3 regions of the Pelosinus sp. IPA-1 genome follow, and region 3 is predicted to be linked to each of the others. Evidence: riboswitches for the same ligand, from Rfam matches in the RefSeq annotation. Region 3 holds a riboswitch; each other region holds the start of a gene.
The links. Region 3 has a riboswitch for cyclic di-AMP ahead of QSJ81_RS21720 (C40 family peptidase). Riboswitches for the same ligand answer to the same signal wherever they lie in the genome.
Positions count from the first base shown of each region.

Region 1: linked by a shared signal. The riboswitch ahead of QSJ81_RS18310 (C40 family peptidase) and the one ahead of QSJ81_RS21720 (C40 family peptidase) in region 3 are both predicted to bind cyclic di-AMP.
Region 2: linked by a shared signal. The riboswitch ahead of QSJ81_RS17975 (4-hydroxy-tetrahydrodipicolinate reductase) and the one ahead of QSJ81_RS21720 (C40 family peptidase) in region 3 are both predicted to bind cyclic di-AMP.

Region 1 is NZ_BSVC01000007.1:255,729-262,234, reverse strand. Features, by position in the region: gene QSJ81_RS18315 (ABC transporter ATP-binding protein) at 1-464, opposite strand, end outside; gene QSJ81_RS18310 (C40 family peptidase) at 711-1,379, opposite strand; cyclic di-AMP (ydaO/yuaA leader) riboswitch at 1,384-1,529, opposite strand; gene QSJ81_RS18305 (glycosyltransferase family 2 protein) at 1,656-2,594, opposite strand; gene aroH (chorismate mutase) at 2,741-3,103, opposite strand; gene QSJ81_RS18295 (hypothetical protein) at 3,188-3,490, opposite strand; gene QSJ81_RS18290 (DUF1540 domain-containing protein) at 3,592-3,747, opposite strand; gene QSJ81_RS18285 (hydrogenase expression/formation C-terminal domain-containing protein) at 3,874-4,245, opposite strand; gene QSJ81_RS18280 (HyaD/HybD family hydrogenase maturation endopeptidase) at 4,238-4,723, opposite strand; gene cybH (Ni/Fe-hydrogenase, b-type cytochrome subunit) at 4,720-5,421, opposite strand; gene QSJ81_RS18270 (nickel-dependent hydrogenase large subunit) at 5,446-6,506, opposite strand, start outside.
Region 2 is NZ_BSVC01000007.1:191,347-197,852, reverse strand. Features, by position in the region: gene QSJ81_RS17980 (ATP-binding protein) at 1-445, shown strand, start outside; gene QSJ81_RS17975 (4-hydroxy-tetrahydrodipicolinate reductase) at 629-1,396, opposite strand; cyclic di-AMP (ydaO/yuaA leader) riboswitch at 1,542-1,675, opposite strand; gene QSJ81_RS17970 (peroxiredoxin) at 1,950-2,486, opposite strand; gene QSJ81_RS17965 (hypothetical protein) at 2,604-2,897, opposite strand; gene QSJ81_RS17960 (hypothetical protein) at 3,055-3,474, opposite strand; gene QSJ81_RS17955 (DMT family transporter) at 3,569-4,498, opposite strand; gene QSJ81_RS17950 (ComEA family DNA-binding protein) at 4,607-5,200, opposite strand; gene QSJ81_RS17945 (nicotinate phosphoribosyltransferase) at 5,303-6,506, opposite strand, start outside.
Region 3 is NZ_BSVC01000010.1:73,703-80,208, forward strand. Features, by position in the region: gene QSJ81_RS21700 (TVP38/TMEM64 family protein) at 21-698, opposite strand; gene QSJ81_RS21705 (YncE family protein) at 834-1,133, opposite strand; gene QSJ81_RS21710 (CC/Se motif family (seleno)protein) at 1,157-1,456, opposite strand; gene QSJ81_RS21715 (multicopper oxidase family protein) at 1,640-3,082, opposite strand; gene QSJ81_RS21720 (C40 family peptidase) at 3,596-4,285, opposite strand; cyclic di-AMP (ydaO/yuaA leader) riboswitch at 4,289-4,417, opposite strand; gene QSJ81_RS21725 (S-layer homology domain-containing protein) at 5,336-6,478, opposite strand.

The DNA.
Region 1 (6,506 bases), on a different contig from region 3:
CAATCAAAGTAAATCATAATCATTAGGATAGCAATTAAATTAAGTGACTCCACTAACAAATCAGGTACCGCTACCGAAACAGATTGTTGAATTAGCCCTAGGTCATTCGTAAATAAAGAAATAATTTCGCCAGTTGGGGTATTAACAAAATATGCATAATCTAATTGTTGTAATCGTTCAAACATTCGCTGTCGCAGTTTCGCCAACATCAGATTACCCGCTTTGGCTATCTTTTGTCCATAAATATAAGAAAATATCCCCCGTAATAAATATAATCCAATGACACCTGCTATAATCAGATGTAAAAATTCCTCATCCCCACCAATTAATGCATCATCAATTAAAAACTTTATAACTAAGGGGGCCAATAAACCTGCAATACTGGCAATGATAAAGCATATCAATGCCAACAATACCATCGCCCAATGCGGTACTATAAATTTTTTCCAATATAATTTAAACATACAAGCCTCCGTGCTTAATAGAGGCAACTCTCTGGTGCCCAATTATACAAATGCTTATTTACTATTAAAATAAAAAGCCTTTAGTATAGTATAACTTATTTAATGATAAATATATATAAGATAAACATATAAAAACTAGGCCTCCCACCAAAGTATTGCACCGGCAGAGCCTAGTTTGGTTATATTGTGTTCCTGTAATACTAAAAATAAAAGCAAGGAGGCGTACTAGCCTCCCCCTACACTGCATTATAGCACCCGACGCGCTCCTAGGTAACGTGCTCCCCAGTAACCACTATCCAATCGATCAATTACTACTCCGCGACTTGAAGTAGCGCTAATAAACTGCCCATTGCCCACATAAATACCAGAATGGGAAGCACCAGCTTCATAGGTAGTAAAAAACACAGTGTCTCCTGGTTGTAGGCGACTGTAGGATACAGGTTGCCCAACTTCATACTGTTCATCAGCAGCTCTTGGCAAATAAACACCAGCTTGCGCGAATACATAGCGAGTAAAACCCGAACAATCAAAACCATTCGGTGTAGTCCCACCAAAAACATAAGGTACACCTTGATAACGCAATGCTGTCTGTATTACCCGCCTAGTTGCAGCACTAGAACTATCACGACTAACTGACATCTCTCTGCCCATGATCGCACGGTATGTTTGCATACCAATCACTCCATCAGCGTCTAGACCTCTGTCTCTTTGAAAGTTTTTTACTGCCTTAACTGTTACTTCACCAAAATCCCCATCTGGGCTACCAGCATTATACCCAAGTGCATTTAATTGTGCTTGAATACTAGCTATGTCATCACCCTGATCGCCTTGATGGTAAGCAGCTGCCGCGCAGGTTATGGTTCCTGCACTAACTAAAAATAGCAACAACACCACGACTCGAAAAAATTTAGTCAATATACATACCCCTCTCACTAGCCTCCGAGGTTAGCTGACGGGTTAGGGTTGAGATCCCCCTACCTCTAGGCAAATAAAACTCAGCCAAAAGGTTTCACCCCAAAACTTTGGTTCCCCCGGTCCTGTGCATTGATTAGGCTTTTATAAAACTGCACATTTTTTACTATTCGCTTTTTAAGTGAATATTCCTGCCATACATCTCATTATTTTACAATTAATATTCTCTTTTACAAGTTTGGTATGAATTATCCACTTTTAGCAAAATCATAATTTCATTTATTCTTTTTGTTGTTGCTTCAATTCTACACGCAACAAATACAAGGGACGTTGCTTTACTTCTTCAAATATGCGCCCTACATATTCCCCAATAATACCTAGCCCTAACAATTGTAATCCACCTAAGAATAATATACTTGCAGAAATAGTCGCCCACCCTGGTACTGCCTCTAGAGTAAACAACTTAATATATACAACATGCATTGTCACAGCAAAACTAATCAGCGCAAATAACAATCCCATAAAAAAGGCAAAACGTAAAGGTAATTTAGAATAAGCAGTAATTCCATCAAGAGCAAAATGCATCATTTTTCGCAGAGAGAATTTAGATGTACCAGCAAAACGTTTCGGCGCAACAAACTCTACCAATGCTTGCCGATAACCGATTGCTCCGATCATACCCCGAATAAAGCGAGCCCTTTCTTTGTAACGGCGAAAACTTTGTACAACAGCTTTATCTAATAAACGAAAATCCGAGCCACCTTCTTGAATATGCACTTTAGACATAGCATTAATTAACTTATAAAATAGACCAGAAGTAACAGACTTAAACCAGGAAACTCCTTCGGTACTAATTCTTATCGTTTGAACTACCTCAAATCCCTCTTCCCATTTTGCCAAAAGAACTGGCAACATTTCAGGTGGATGTTGCATATCTCCATCCATTGTAATAACTCCATCGCCATCAGCATGATCAAGACCACAAGTCAAAGCTAATTGATGTCCATAATTTCGCGCCATAATCAATCCTCTAACCCTGCTGTCTTGCTGCGATATTTTCTCTAATAGCAGGGGTGTCGCATCACTTGAACCATCATCGACAAAAAGTAATTCAAACTTATAAGGTAATGACTCCATATGTTTACAAACTTCCTGGTAAAAAAATTCAATATTCTCTTCTTCATTATATACAGGTACAACAATCGAGATGAATTTCATTATTTTCTCCTCTATTCCTAACTTGTCCTAACTTTATTATGATCATTCATAAAAGTAAGCCTTTGCCTCCCATAGCAAAGGCTTACTTTTAATTATTATTATAAGCCTATAGATTAAACTTATAATAATGCAATTAAAAGACAAGTCTATTTTTCTTTATTAATATCTTGCCGCAATACTACTGCGCCTCTTAAATATAAATGACTAATCGCTTTCTGTGGCAAATCGGTATTTAACAATATAAGTACACGAATACAGTGCGCTACCCCATTTGGGCTATCAATTTCCTGCGTACCGAACAAAGGTACTTCTGTCCATCCTAAATTCCTTGCAGCTATAGCAGGAAACGCCGAATTAACATCTGGAGTCGAGCTGAAAATTACAGCCCCAATATCTTCTATGTCGATTTTATTTGCCTCAACCAGAGCTGATAGAAGCTCCATTACGTTGCTAATAATCTCAGTTGACTCATTTTTCTCCACCGTAGTGGCACCTCGGATACCACGCACCAACCTTATCATCCTCTCTTGCTACTATTCTAGTAAATAATTCGTTATTCGCCACGTGATATCCTCTATCCTTTTAGAAAATCATCAGGATTTATTACAATAACAAGCTCCACACTGGTGGCATATCCACCATCCGCACCGAGGACAAATTGAATTAGATTCATTTAGCACGATATATTTGCCTTCATTATAATCCTTCCAACAAAAAACACTGCCTAAATCTTTATACAGTAACACTTCATAAGCATCCGCCCACGTTTTTTGATTATCTAAAGCAAATAGTACTTCATTATGCCCTGTACTGTTATTCTTACGATACTCCTCTATTTTGATTTTTTCCTGTTTATCATCCCGTATCACAACAACATATAAATTCTTAATATCCATACTCCCACCCCCATAAATATATATGGCTGCCTAGAAGTATGTATACCAAAAGGAATATAAAATCAGCATAGCCGAATTTTATATTCCCTCTAAAACTTTCTTTACTTTTGATAAAAAGTTTTACAGTTTGTTTGTTCACTTTGATTAGCGGCTTTACCACCACCATCTACATTGACCTCAATTGCAGAAGCATCACAATGTTCACCATTTCTCCAATATTTACAATTTGATACAGTACATTTTACACCTGATAGCATGTGCATTCACCTCCCTTTTTTCAAATTTAGTATGTAGACTTTTCTTTCTCTTTATCCATTGAAACTAGGAATATATAACAAAAATACTGAATGAGAAGGCTCCTAACTACCTTCTCATTCAGTATTTTACGCTAACTTTAGTGTTAATTTTTGCAACCCTATATTTATATCTTCAATTTGTGCAGAAGCTACTTGAGGATAATTGCCGATTTCGATCGTCTCAAGTATAGGGTTTTTTGTCTGATCATAAAATACACCGTACCATATTCCTGCTATACCACTTTCCATCCACTCCGCTGGTTCAGCAGTATCAGACAAGTGGACGGTAATACTCCCGAGACCGAGAAAATCTCGAATTTCTTGACGCTCATCATCAGTAAGAGACATCTTATTAATAAAGACACTCCATGTTTCACCAGTCAACGTAAAGCGTTTTAATGCCTCGTTTATCTCAAACAAGACTGCCTTACTCTTTTGCGATAATACTGCTTCATTCATGAATTTTCCCAACCTCTACCTGCCAATCTTTCAATACTTGCAATATCTCTTTTACTACATTATCCATTGTTTCTGCTACTATAGGTGTTAATTCTAGTCCAATATCAATCGCAAATGGTTGTACTCCCATTATCATGATTTCCTTAGCAGGTTTTTCTAATACTTCCATTATTGCGAGTACATCTTGAATACCAAGTTCATGCATCGATACTTTCTCTTTAAAGTATGCCTTAACTTCGTCATTTTCAAACCGATAAAAAGATCCGGGTGGTAATTGCCCTGACACAGCATCAATTAAAATTAAATTATCTGTTCCAACTAAAAAACGTAACAACTCCATACCTAGCGTACCGCCATCTAATACCTGTACGTTGGGAGGAAAGGAGTAGTGGCTAAGCAAACGTTCCACTACTCTTACACCAAACCCTTCATCCTGCATCAAAATGTTTCCTACCCCTAAAACCGTGATTTGCTTCATTCTTTTAGATCTCCTATATCATCCGGCTCTTTATCATAAAACTTAACTCCTGAAAACATTGCAGATATCTCACCATATTTTTCACTCATGTCAGCCCTTGTCGCCATATATACATGGATAATGACAAATAAAACAATCATCCACGCTACGTAATGATGAATTAGATGCACAGTATATTCATCAATTAATAAATGGTTGATAGGTCCAAACAACTTAGCAAGTCCGCTATTAGGATTAACTTGTGCATACATAGCAAATCCTGTAAAGGCTTCTAAAAAAATCATACCATACACGCCACCATATCCTGACCTGGCCATTGAATTTCTTAGGTATGGTCTATGAGCAGAACGCATAAAGCCATAATGCAGGCCCATATCAAGCATTCCTGTCCAAAATAGTTTCGTCCAAGGTTTCGGTAGCATACGATCACCTTTATGTATGATAAATCCATAAATCCGTAAAATAAAGGATGCCATTAATATGTACGCCGCAGAAAAATGAATGAATCGAATTGTAGACATCGATGCCCAGTTACTAATAGCAAACGTTGGTTCTACACCTTGGCTACCAATATAAAAAGGATTACCAATATATAGACCCGTAACAAACAGAACTAAAATAGCCCCCGCCATTATCCAATGAAAAATTCTCGTCCAAATTGTAAATACATAATAAACAGTTACTACACGAGTCTTCATTATACTCCTCCTTACCTACCATTCCTAGGCCTTCAAATAAGGATCACTATGTACAACTGCCAATTGACGACCTGAAGTATCATACAAGTGAGTAGCACAAGCTAAACAAGGATCAAAAGCATGTATTGCTTTTAAAATTTCAAGAGGCTTATCAGCAATCCTTACTTTAGTATCCATCATAGTAGCTTCATAAGGTCCATAACCAGACTTACTATCCCGTGGACAAGCATTCCAAGTAGATGGTACAACTGCCTGATAATTAGCGATTTTGCCATCTTTAATAACTACCCAATGGCTAAGACCACCACGAGGCGCTTCATGAAGGCCTACGCCCTTTGCTTCCTTAGGCCACATCGTAGGTTCCCATTTTTCCATATTTGCAACAGAAGTATCGCCAGCTTTAATATTATTTACTAGTTTATCAAAGTAATACTTGCTGAGATATGCCATGACTTGCGCTTCTAGTCCTCGTACTGCCGTACGACCAACAGTTGATAACATCCACTTTTCTGGTGCTATATTTAACACCTTTGAGACTCCATCTATTTGGTCAACCATCATTTTTTCAACCCAAGTCGGCTCTTTAATGATTCCTTGCTTTACTTTCGTGTATACTATAATATAACGCGAAAGAGGTCCTACTTCGGCCATCTTGCCTTTCCATTTTGGGGTCTTAATCCACGAATATTTGCCATTCTCATCAAGGTATTTCCAATCAGTTTTCGTTCCCTCTTTTGGTGCAGTGTACTCAGGTTTAGTCACACCACTCCACGGGTGCAAATCTATATCCTTTTCAGGATAATTGTACCAGGAGTGCTCAACACCTTCCGTTAATACTTCTGGATCCACTAAGTCTTTCGCTTCAAAAGTATGAAACACGGCTTTATCAACACCTTGAGAAAACTGTTCTACAACGCCATCAGAGCGCAGCAATAAATTCTTATGAAAATCACCATTTGAAGTTCCAGAATAGGTCTCTTCTGGATAGTCTCCAAAACCAAGAACCCTCTCTTTAGCTAAGCCACCGCCGTCAACATAACCCTTTTTAACGTATAACTCTCCAATTGCTAGTACATCGGGCACAT
Region 2 (6,506 bases), on a different contig from region 3:
GATCAACATGACTCCCTGCAGCCTAAATCAAATTATTGAAGCTTTTCAGCCACTCCTTGAGTCAGATGCCCTGCTCCACGGAATGAAACTAGATCTTGATTTGAAAAGTATACCAAATCTACTATTGGATGAAAAAGAAATAAAACAGCTGATATTAAATCTTACTAGAAATGGGTTTGAAGCAATGCAATATGGCGGCTGTTTATCAATTCGTTCCTATACTCTAGACAACTATGTTGTTCTATCCATCATTGATCAGGGGAAAGGAATTGATCCTAACTTGATTACAAAGCTGGGAACGCCTTTTTTTACTACCAAAGACACAGGTACTGGACTGGGACTTGCTGTTTGTTATAGTATCGCTCACCGCCACAAAGCCAAAATAGATTTCGTAACAAGCAAAGATGGTACAACCTTTTCAATCTTTTTCCCACAAGTGGTCTAGATAAGAAAAGTTTCTACTATAAAACAAGTAGCTAATCCTAATAAGAGCCATATCATCTTCAAAAAGAAACAGATGGAATCCGTTTTGTAGACTCCATCTGTTTTTTTACATAATATAATATTTTACTCACAATTACCATATACAGTGGCAACAATATTCCCATTATTAAAACCCATTTTCGAATTAATATACAGGGATATTCTGTCTGAACATCTCGGCAATTATATTTTCCATGCTATACATTCCTGGCGGTTGGCAAATGAGAAATTTTACTGCAAAAATAGCCCCTTGACCAAACGCTCCCCTGCTGATGCTTTCATGAGATAATCGAATGGTTTGATTTGGCATCCCGAAGATGATTTCGTGGCGCCCAACAATTCCGCCAACACGAATTGAATTTATGTGCTCTTCTACATTGAGGCTAAGAGCACTTGCAATTTTTTGTGCTGTTCCTGAAACTTCTTTTTTACCTTTAAAATGCTCCTCTACAATTTCAATATCTGCATGAGGAGCTATTTTTTGCAAAATTTGGGCTGCTACCAGTAATACGTTAATCCCCAAAGTAATATTGGGAGAATAAAGTACTGAAGTAGTATCTGAAAAGGATTTTAGTAGATCCATTTCCTCCGGTTCATATTTTGAAATTGCAGAAATAATCGGAATTCCCACTTCCGCTGCTTTACTGTATAAATGAATCCCTGTAGAATCCGAAAAATCTACAAGAGCATCTACTGGATTTTCTAAAAAGAAATCCTCATCAATGTCCTCAATAGAAAAAATCTCCCCTGCATCAAACTCATATCCTAATAGGCGACTGGCATATTTGTGATGATCCTCGTTACTTCTACGCACTACCCACGCCAGCGTAAATAAATTGTCATTGAGGAATTCATTACTGATAACTTTACCTGTTTTCCCAAAGCCAAAAACACCAATCTTGATTTTCTCCAAAAAAACTCCTCCCTATAACTGTAATTTGTTATTCCGCTGCTACCCTTCATCCTGCATGAAATAGCACTTTTTACAAAACCAGTTTTTGAGAAGGAATATCAAAAAAGACCATTACTGGTCCTTTTTTTATGGCAGGACAACTAAATCCTTCTCTTTCAACGCCTACGAGGTTAGCTGACGGATTCGGGCAGAAAGAAATTCGCCCTACCTGCTTGCACAGGATTCACCCCAAAAATGGGTCCCCCGTTTCCAGTAAATGAAACTCGGCGATTACCTTAGAGAATTTAAATTTCTCTAACCATATCATACAGTTTTTTTTACTATCTTTCAATCTGTATAAAATGGGTATTAACTCTAGCGGCTTATCTATATCTACACAGATTCTGTTCTTAGGATAATCGATAAGAAAAGACTTGGCTTGTGCCAAGTCCTCGGACGCAGGCAGAAGCCTTAGTCGTTCTTACTTGGAATCAAGAAAGTGTTATACTTTCTGATTCCGTAAAAAAATAAGCAGAAAAACAAACTGTTGTTTTTCTGCTTATTTTTATCCTAATTAAAGTGTCTTTTGACCAGGCTGCCAATCAATAGGGCATAATCCGCCAGTTTGAAAAGCCTTTAATACCCGTAATATTTCATCCACACTACGTCCAACATTTAAATCGCTAACGATTTGATAACGAATTATACCTTCTGGATCAATTATAAATAACCCGCGAAGAGAAACACCTTTCTCTTCAATTAAAACGCCATAGTCTCTAGATACCTGCTTTGTGATATCAGAAGCTAGCGGATAATTCAATTCACCTAATCCGCCTTCTTCTTTTGAAGCTCTTATCCAAGCACGATGTGAATATACACTGTCAGTACTTATCCCAAGTATCTCCGCACCAATTTTATTAAATTCATCTAACCTAGAGTTAAATCCTTTGATTTCCGTTGGACAAACGAATGTAAAATCCAAAGGATAAAAGAAAAGAACAAGCCATTTTCCTTGATAATCTTCAAGCTTTACAACATGTTCCAATGTCTTAATATCCGCGGTAGTAGACATGCTAAAATCTGGGGCTTTTTGACCAACTTTGGCTGACATATAATCACTCCTATTATGTATTTAATAACAATTATTATTTACATAATATTATCAATTACTTGTTTTGTCAATCCTTTTGCAGAAGATTTAATTTTATATTTTTGTTAAATTTATCCGTTATTCTTTCTTGCCAAAATCGGTGGTCGCAAATCCTTTCGTTGGAAAAGCGCAATTTTCTGGAGCTATTTTACATCTGTCAGTACGAGCAAATCCCATACCTGCCGTACTGCAATCCAATTTACTATTATCTTCTTGAGTGATTTCATCCTGTTTACCAAAGTCAGTATTTGCAAATCCCCTAGTTGACAAACCGCAACTCTCAGAAGCGATATGATTATTTTCTGTACGTGCAAAGCCTTTACCTACGGTGCTACAATCCAATATACTTTCCTCACTATTCTTGTGATTCATATTATAATCCTCCTTCTTAATTACTAACAATTTGAGTTGAAAGCTTAAACAATGTTTATTTTACTTTATATCTGCATTTTCTCCGTTCTTTGTTAAATATATTCAACTATTTTCCACTCACTATTTTTCAATTAAAAATCTTTAGTTAAAGTTCATACTACCATAGATACAACGCATAATAAAAAGCTAACGGAATATCCGTTAGCTTTAAAAAGAGCCCGTAATGATCTACGCTACAGCCAATACCGATCATTACATACCTATACGCAATCTTTCGACTACCCACAAGCATTACACAACCGATACTGACCTTTGCTCGACTGCCACAGATACCTACCGAACCGGTCGCAATCTCTCGACAACGGCCGACCCCTATATCTTCAGCACCCATGACAGTCTTAGCTCGACCGTTATACATCCCTTTTGACCACACGACAACAGTTGGGCTGCCGTACAGCCTTACAAGACATATAACGATCTGCCCGCCGACTACTGCCGAACCTTTCGACCCGACAATAATCTTTGGCCGACCAATACCGAACCTTGTAAGATCCGGCACCAGTCTTGGCTCAACCATTACGAACCCTCTACAATAAATAGTATGGCTTAAAAAGTCAAAGGAATACCTGGGATTTATTGTGTTTTTTTAACCACATACATTGCCACTTGCTTTATGTCACTGAGCCTGCCCCTCTTGAAATAGGTTGTATTTTGTTCTGCGTTGTAATATATACACCTATTAGAGTAAGAGACATACCGATCAAATGGTATGCTGAAATTTTTTCTCCATATAGGAATACGGCAATCCACAACGCATTTATCGGCATAAGGTTAATATAAGCTGATGCCTTGGTTGCGCCAATACGTTGAATCCCCCAATTAAACAGCAAAAAGGCCACTACTGTAGCGCAAGTCGCCAGATATATTATTTCCAGCATCGTTTGGTTGGATAGGTTTAAGACTTTGCTCCATTGATCTTCTTTTATTATCGAAAGGACCAGCAACATCACTGCCCCCATCATTGTTGATACAGCAGTGACTACAGTTGTTCCGATGGTGCGGCTGACTTTTTTAACAAGCAGGGTATAAATAACCCAACTTGCAACGGAACCAAATAAATAAATTTCGCCACGACCAATAGACATCTGAGTCAATACACTTAAGTCTCCTTTACTAACAACTAAGGAAACACCTAGTAAGGATATGATTACTCCCAGCAATGTACGCCAGTTCCACGCCTCCCCCATAAAGAAGCTAGCAATACATGTTGTAAAAACTGGATTAATGACAATAATCAGGGCTGCCGTTACCGCTGAGGTATACTGTAAGCCTGTGGCAAAAAAATAGTTATAGGAAAAAACACCTGTTGCACCTAAAGCTAATAGATAAAAAAAGTTTTGTTTAATCGGCAGCCAAGTCAACTCTTTACGCCAACTGCTCCAAATGAGCATAAGTAATCCGGCAATGATAAATCGCAGGGCTGATGTCGTTAAGGGAGATAATTCCGATAAAATATGTTTCGTTGTCCCAAATGCACCGCCCCAAAATAAAGGCACTAATAAGAGAATGAGATAAGTTTTAGTGAGATTTTGTTTTTCCATATTTACACTCCTATACTGCAGAATTAATAGTGTCTGACTTTTGAACTATAAATAAATGCCCTATCGTTCCTTATCTTGAACAATAGGGCATAGTCTTTAATAGGAAAATCAGATACTTATTTTCTCTTTCATTTTCTCAAATTTGCTTGACCCAATTCCTGGGACCTTCTTTAATTCGTCAATATCTTTAAAACTACCATTGGTCTGACGATATTCTATAATACGCTCTGCTAATGCTGGCCCTACCCCAGGCAATGCATCCAATTCGTTTTTTTCTGCAGTATTAATATTAACGGTATTGCTGCCACCCACCTTACTCTTGTTTAAGCCAGCAGCTACGTTGTTACCTTGGACTATTGCCCTCTCCACTACATGAAGATGCGCACCATCTTTTACACTCTGTGCCATGTTAATTTTTGTTACATCGGCATCAGAGGTAAGACCACCAGCCATAGCAACGATATCAAAAACTCTTGCATTCTGTGAGGCTTTAAATACACCTGGGTTATGAACTGCTCCACTTATATACACAAAAATTTCACTGTTTTTTTCTTCGCTAATAGGAGCACTTTTAGCTAGGGCTTCACTAGAAGATGTCGACGCTGATATTGAACTCTTCTGCCAAAAACTATAAAAACTACCTGCTACAATTAATACCGCCAGCATCACAATAAATAATAATTTATTCCTTTGCTCAAGCACGATATCCCTCCTGTTGTAACTTGTACTAACACCTTCGACAAAATAAAGTGTTTTCCTTTTATTTACAACAAAAAGTTCAGTTATTTTCAGTAAATTTTTTATTTATTCAATCCGCTCCAAATTAGGATTTTCACACACAGACCGGCCAATCTTAGAAAGATTACGCCACTCACCATTTACTTTTATACGAACAATATCTGCCGTGAAATCATTATTGGTTTCATCAGAATTCTCCAGCAAAGATGAGCCAACTCCATAAATATCTACAGGCACATCCATCTCTTCAAATTCACGAATTTTCTTGGCGTTGAACCCTCCGGTAACACAAATTTTGATTTGTTCACACCATTCTTTAGCAATCACTATTTCTTCTGGTGTCAGATCCCATTCAGTATACACTGTATCAATTGCCTCTCGCAAGTTCCACACGAGCCTTGGTGATACCCCCATATCTTGTTGCTTATTTCCTGTGGGTACAATAGACTTATCCCGCATATTTTTAGAAGTATCAGGGCGTACTCCATATAGTTTATATTTTTCCGCTTCTTCTAGCTGTCCCGCTTTAAAGTAAGCAAGATATTTTACAAACATAGCTGCCATTACAGCTTTCGTTTCACCAACACAGTCATTATGAAAATCAACTAGCACTAGTCTAGAAACTTCTTTTGGGAAAATCCTAGAGTATTGCATCATGGTCTCTACAGTGTCTCCCATGAAACAGCAAATTGTCGCATGAGCGATAGTGCCTCCGCCCTCGCCCCCCCACCAGGTACCCTGTTCATCGGTACTGACAAAACGGCAATTCTTTTTACTGTATTTTTGATTATAAGCCTGAATTGCTATAGAATATGCATACCCATGCAAGGCTTGCATCTTATAGTGGGCAAAACGTGCAGGAAAAAACAAAATATCTTTCGCACGACTAGCAACTAGAGTGTTATATACATTCGTCGCAATACGAGTGGGTTCAGCAATAACTCCAAGTATCACTGTTTCTAGTTTTGCAAAATCTCGATAGCGACCGCGAATCCTCAGAACAGGTTGAACACTTAAAGGATCACCATCATAATAGACAAACGTACCATCTTGTACAGCCTCCACCTCTAGTTGGCTATAAGTATTTATGAATTGCCCGTCATCATTAAAGTACCCCGTACACATTTTTATAATCGCAAGAGCCTCATCTACTCCTGCCACCAAACTACAAGGTCTTCTCCGTGTAAAAAATTGCATCTCCACTTCCACATCGCCAACCGGTACGGTGGAACAATCTATTTCTTTAATATCACTATTACCAGCAAAATGA
Region 3 (6,506 bases):
ACCAATGCCTATTTATTTGCTTATGCATTCCCATGTTGCACTTTGCTTCGCCTATACCACCATAAAGCTAGATATACTCCGACCACTAAAACTGCTACTACAATGAGCCGTGTCATATTTTCCCCAGCAAATACAATATCATGGCCAAGTAAGACTTTAATCACTACTGGTGGTAATTTACCAATGATTGTCGCCAGAATAAAATCCCGAAAGGACATGCGACTAATGGCTGCAACGGCTGTAATAATACCCGATGGAGCTAATGGAAGCAAACGAGCTATTAATAAAGCCTTAAAACCATTGGCTGCGCTGTAATCATCCACCTGCTTAAGATACTTACTTTTAGTAATCCATCCTTCCACTACCTGACGAAAGAAATGCCGGGCGAAAATAAACATGACTAGTGCCCCAATCACTTCTCCTGACCAAGAAATGACAATACCCCAAAATAGCCCATAGATGATGCCTGCTGCCCCAGATAAAATCATAAAGGGAAAAACAATCGTAAAAGTCATAACCACAAATAGGGCCAGTGTTATCACTACCGACCATCCGCCAAAAGAACGTAAGTAATCAGCTAAGGCAGCAATATCACCATGCTTAATGATGCCATATGCTTCTTGAAAAAACTCGGGCTGCCACAAATAGGTCAGCCCGATTGCTGCAATAATAACTAACCAGCCCCACAATTTATTCATAAATAATCTTCCTTTTTTATAATAATGATTTATTTATACTGTAGCAATAATTTATGAATAACTTATGAAGAACATTTGAAAAAGTTGTGTTTTCTTTAAGAAAGGACTTAGCCTCTACCAAGTCCTTTCGTACTACTAGGGCTTATACGTAATTCCATTGGGTATTTCACCTACTGCTACCGTTCCTATCACCTTGTTGGTATTATTGTCAATTACACTAACAGTATTCTCATACATATTGGTTACGTACACAAACTTATTGTCATTGCTGGTAACTATCCCATGGGTACCTTTACCTGTAGGAACATTTTGCACAACATTATAGGACTTTGCATCAATCACTGTCACATTATTAGACTCATTATTGGTAAGAAGCACATATTTACCATCCGGTGAGACTTGAACATTATGGACCTCACATAGTAAACTTAGCACCCAATCATTGTATCTTGAATCAATTAGATTCCCAAAGCCAACAGTTGCTTATAAAAAAATATTCCTTCCACTTTCACAGTAACTTTTTTAAATGAGCTTGTCATAGAGTCTGGATAATACGCTTCAATACCATTAATATTTATTTTGTTATACGTGTCAATGTCAAAAGGGCTAACACCTAGTTTTACCAACGGGAAGACTCCTCCCCCTACGCTACACCCGCAATTCGCGCCTTCTCTTTTGCCAACACCGAGAGTAATAGCTTTATCCTGATTTTTCTTTGCAATATAGTCACAAGCCGTTGGTTCAATATAAATTTCCATATGCAATAACCTCACTTATAAAGTAGACTTGATTCAGATGGAGTTCTATTCTTAGTCGCACTTATCCAGGACTTAGCCGCTCTTAACTCCTACTTGTATAAGATGGGAGTCTTAGAGTGGTTTAGTCATCGGATAAAATTAACCCTATCTCGCATAAAAACGTCCTGACCTATAGGTAAAATATCATTTCGCTACGATACTTGTCATCATTCCGCCATCCTCATGGTCAAGTATATGACAATGCAACATCCACGTTCCCGGATTAGTCATGGTAAAGGCAATATCCACATACTCGCCAGCAGGCACATTAACTGTATCCTTCCAGGTTTCCCGGTCAGGTTTTCTACCATTCAGAGAAACAATCTGAAACGCTGTTCCATGAATGTGAATGGGATGGTCCATTTTTTCCGCTGTAGTTACATCCTTGTTCCATAAACGGATTTTAACAACTTGGTCCAATTTTACCTGTAAAGGCTCGGTATCAGGATAGGACTTGCCGTTGATCGTCCAGCGCATCATGCTAGCCATAGAACCTGACTCGTTGGCTGGCATTACTGGCATGGACATAGCCGCCATATCATGCCCACCGCCATGGCTCATTGGTGCGTTTGCGGCATTACTAGATTGTTCTTTAGCTGTCATATCCATAACCGAGTTAAGTTCCAGTGTAAAATCAGGGGTACGGTTATCGATCCCTGGTATACTTCTTGATTGCGGGGGAACATAAGGTGATCCTACCGTTGCAACCTGACCCGCTTGATAATTTATCGGAATTTTAATCCCCAGTTCGCTACGCTCACTTTCAATAACATAACTTTTTCCTTCCTCTCCTGTTGCCGCTACTTCGGCATCAATACGTTCACCTGGTGAAAGGGTGATAGCATCGGTTTCATAAGGTTCTACCAATGGATGACCGTCGGTATGAGTTACACAGAACTTATGACCACTAATTTTAATTGTATGCACGGCAGCGGTAGATGCATTGATAAAACGCAGCTTGTGTAATTCCCCTTTATGAAACACTAATGGCTCAACAGCCGGGCTCGCTTTTCCGTTCACTGTCTCAACATTGCCGAATCTCTCCATATCCCCTCTAGCCGTACCTTGTAAGCGGTTACCATTGACATCAAGATACCAGTCATCCAAAACTAGTACATGATCGCCACTATATAAGTCATCCTCCGGCGCTTTAACAATAAACGGGGCATATAGACCATTGTCAACTTGGTCTAGTACCGGACGGTAGTGGGAATGATACCAGTATGTTCCAGACTCATTCACCTTAAAAGAATAGTTAAAGCTCTCGCCTGGTTTAATGGTTTTTCCTGGCCCGTCCTGATCATTAGGAACAGTTAGGCCATGCCAGTGAATATTCGTTGCATTTGGCAGATTGTTAGTGCCGGAAATACGAACAGTATCGCCTTTCTTCACTACTATTGGCATACCTGGAACACTGCCCCCATAACTCCAAACTTTTGTGGTCAATCCTGGCCGTATTTCCCACTCAACTTCCTTTATATCTACTTTAAATTCCGCCGCTTTTGCTTGTAGTGTAGAAAAGTAAAAAGCTCCACCTACAACTGACAATACAACAGCAAACAAAATACCTTTTTTTATGGAAATCATTCTTCTCGCCTCCTTTTTCCTCTTCGTTTGTTAGATCATATTAATTGTCTCTAGTAATTAAGCAAATAAAGTTTTTATTCTTAGCATACAATAATAATGTGAATAACTGATGAAGATCTCTTGAAGAACTGATAAAACTTCTGATAATCTGCTTATCATTGAAAAATCCATCAATAATAACAAAAGAAATGGTTAGAATCTTTGTGAAGAATCCTGAGCACTCCATTAATAATCGCCTGTAATAAATTTACGATCCATAAATCGAATGGAGTTAACCGACTTCCGACTTTCTGTCAGTGTGCAGTTAATCTGAATCTACGGGTACTTTTTTGATTGAAATTTCAGTGATGGGTAGGCAATACATTGATCTTATTCTTCGCTGCCATCGTCGAATTTTATAGCCAGTCCCAACCTTAGCACATTAGTTACCACCGCTACAGAGCAAATATCTCAACGGCCTTACAATCATGGGCATAAAAAAGCTGCCGGAGTTATCCGACAGCTTTTTTAAAATTAACGTAGTATTCGTTTCGCCCCAATATATCTTGGTGCCCAGTAGGAATTGTCCATGCGAGCAATCGATACACCTTGGCTTGATGACGAATTAATAAACAGGCCATTACCAATGTAGATACCATTGTGTGATGGTCCTGGTGCATATGTAGTAAAAAACACCATATCTCCCGGCTGCAGGTTGTCATAGCTAACAGGAACACCTAATTCGTACTGCTCATCGGCAGTGCGTGGCAGGTTTATGCCATTTAGCCTGAAAACATACTGGGTGAAGCCCGAACAATCGAATCCTTCCGGAGTATCTCCGCCCCACAAATATGGAATTCCTTGAAGCCTTTTACTTGTTTGAATGATGTTGTCTATAAGGTACCGGCTTCTCTGGCCCCGGCTAACTTGGCTGTTGCCGCTCCGCAAGGCATCCCATGTCTGATAACCAACGATACCGTCAGCATCTAGTCCGCTATTTGTTTGAAAGTTTTCAACAGCTGCCTCAGTCAAATTCCCATAAACGCCATCGGCACTCGGAATGTTATAGCCGAGACTTTGTAACCGTTCCTGAAGAAAAGTTACCTCAGATCCCCTATCTCCAGGCCGAAGAATATCTGCTGCTTGAACTCCTACCGGAGTTAACAAAGCAAATGAAATCGCTACTGCAATGGATGCGATGACTTTTGGTATAAACGTATTCACTCTTGTTCCGCCTTTCTTCGCCTCCGGAGTTAGCTGTCGGGTTAGGGTCAGGCAATGCAACCCTGCGATAAAACGCTTCACCCCAAAAACTTGGGTCCTCCGTACCTATACAGGATTCGGCGTATGTACTGTAAGCCTCTAAATTCACCTCCTTAAATATAAACACCACCAGTCACCCCAGCGAAGTGTATATACACTGGCTTCTAAGAGGAAATTACTCCACCAGGGCCAAACTGCAAGTGGGTGTATTCCAAGTGGGATATAACTACTATACCAAAAAAGTATGAATTTTTTATGAAGATCATGTGAAATTTTATGGACTGGTTAATATTTCAGTTAACAAAAGGCATGCTTATAATAATAACAATAAGGAGGACTAATCTTGGACGGAAAGGGGCCTATCTCTACTTATTTTCATTGCAACAATTATGCGTACCATACCGGCATCATATCTTAAAAATAAACTAAGAGAGATGACACTTAACTACAATGCCAAAAAAGTCTCCCTACAAGTTTCCTTCTATAACAGGAGTGATATCATTTGGAAGGTTTCAGACAAAGTATTAAACGAGTGGAAAGATGTTTTAGCCAACGGCCCAAATAAGGTTTCCTTGCATGATACTTCAATGAACAAAAACATGCACGCTATGTTTTTGGTACAATTGTAGACGCTGCAAACTAAAAAAGCCCCCGAACAGTCCGGCTCGGGGCCTTTTTTAAGTTTGGAAATAGTATTGATGGATCCTCCTTATTAGCCACAAAAGCATATTTGTTATCCTACTCCAGACCTAGTAGTCACGTTACCCATGCCATGGTCTTCATCGGAGCCTATTCATGCGGCCATTCTAACAGCAACTAAGATCAAAATACCTAAAAATCAATACAAGCGATAGCTATTAGAACTCATTATTTTTATCTGTCTAACTTATTATCCATCAGTCATACCTCACTATACCCGCAATATCTACTATAAAAATAACCAGGAGCCAACTCGCCCCTGGTTATTTTTATAGTAGTTTTATTATCGCATTTAGCCGGATCCTTTTGTCGTTAGAATTTAACATTCAAAGTAGCTTTTGTTTGATCGCCAGCCATATCTAGATTCTTATAGTCAAGGACAACATCTACGTTCTTCGCTAAATTTTTACCATAGGTAACTTGGATCCCTTTGTCCGACTGGCTGTTACTGCCAAAACCGGTAGAAGTAGCACCAGCAAAATTAAAGCCTGATTGTTCAGGTAGTGCATATGCATCATAATTAATATAACTTACTTGAGCACCTAAGATATCCGTGCCTACGCGGTAAGCATTCGCTTTTTGCGAAGTATTGCGCACATACTCCCCACTTATTTTCTTTCCAAACACTTTGACATCCGTATTCAAAGCAGCATACTTATTGGTGTCAACTGTCGTATCTAGTTTGAGATAATCAGCACCTACGTTCACGCCATAAAGATGCGTCTTATATTCTGCTGCTTGTACTTTACTGTCGCCACTATTATCATATGCTAAAGTGAGTTTGCCATAATTTGCTTTTAGTCCCGTAATTCCAGCGCCATCCACTTCGTAAGAATTGTAAAGCAGGCCCTTCCCAAGCACTAAGTCTTGTTTACCCAAAACAGTACTTACACTTCCAACTTTAGCATCCACGTTAAACCGATCAATAATGGGTGAACCAAAACTATCAATAGAAGTTTTATCGATGCCATTATCATCAGCTGTAGTTAAACGGACATTGATTTTGGCATCATCGTTAATTTTTCCAGTTGCGCCAAGGCGCAGACGATATGTAGTGTCTTTTGTTGCATTATCATATTGGACTCGAGTTTCTCCATTGAATTTAATTTGGTTATCTAGTTGTTTTTGAATACCGTCAACTCTAACTCCTAGACTATTCAGCTCAGTACTAAATTCAACTGCTAATTTATCTACGATAACCTTTTGATCAACGGTAGAAACCTTCCCCATTGCCTTAGAAACAATCTGCGCCATCTCATAACGAGTAAGCGTTTTATCACCTTTAAAGGTACCATCGCCATAGCCATCTATAATACCAGATGCAGCCAGTTTATTTACTGCATCATAAGCCCAGTGCTTTTGAGGCACATCGGCGAAAGGATTTGCAAATGCAGGTACCGCAAAAGCCACGGTTAAGGCAGTAGAAATTGCAGTTGTTAAGAGTTTCTTTTTCATTTTTATTCCTCCAGATATAATAGTTGTA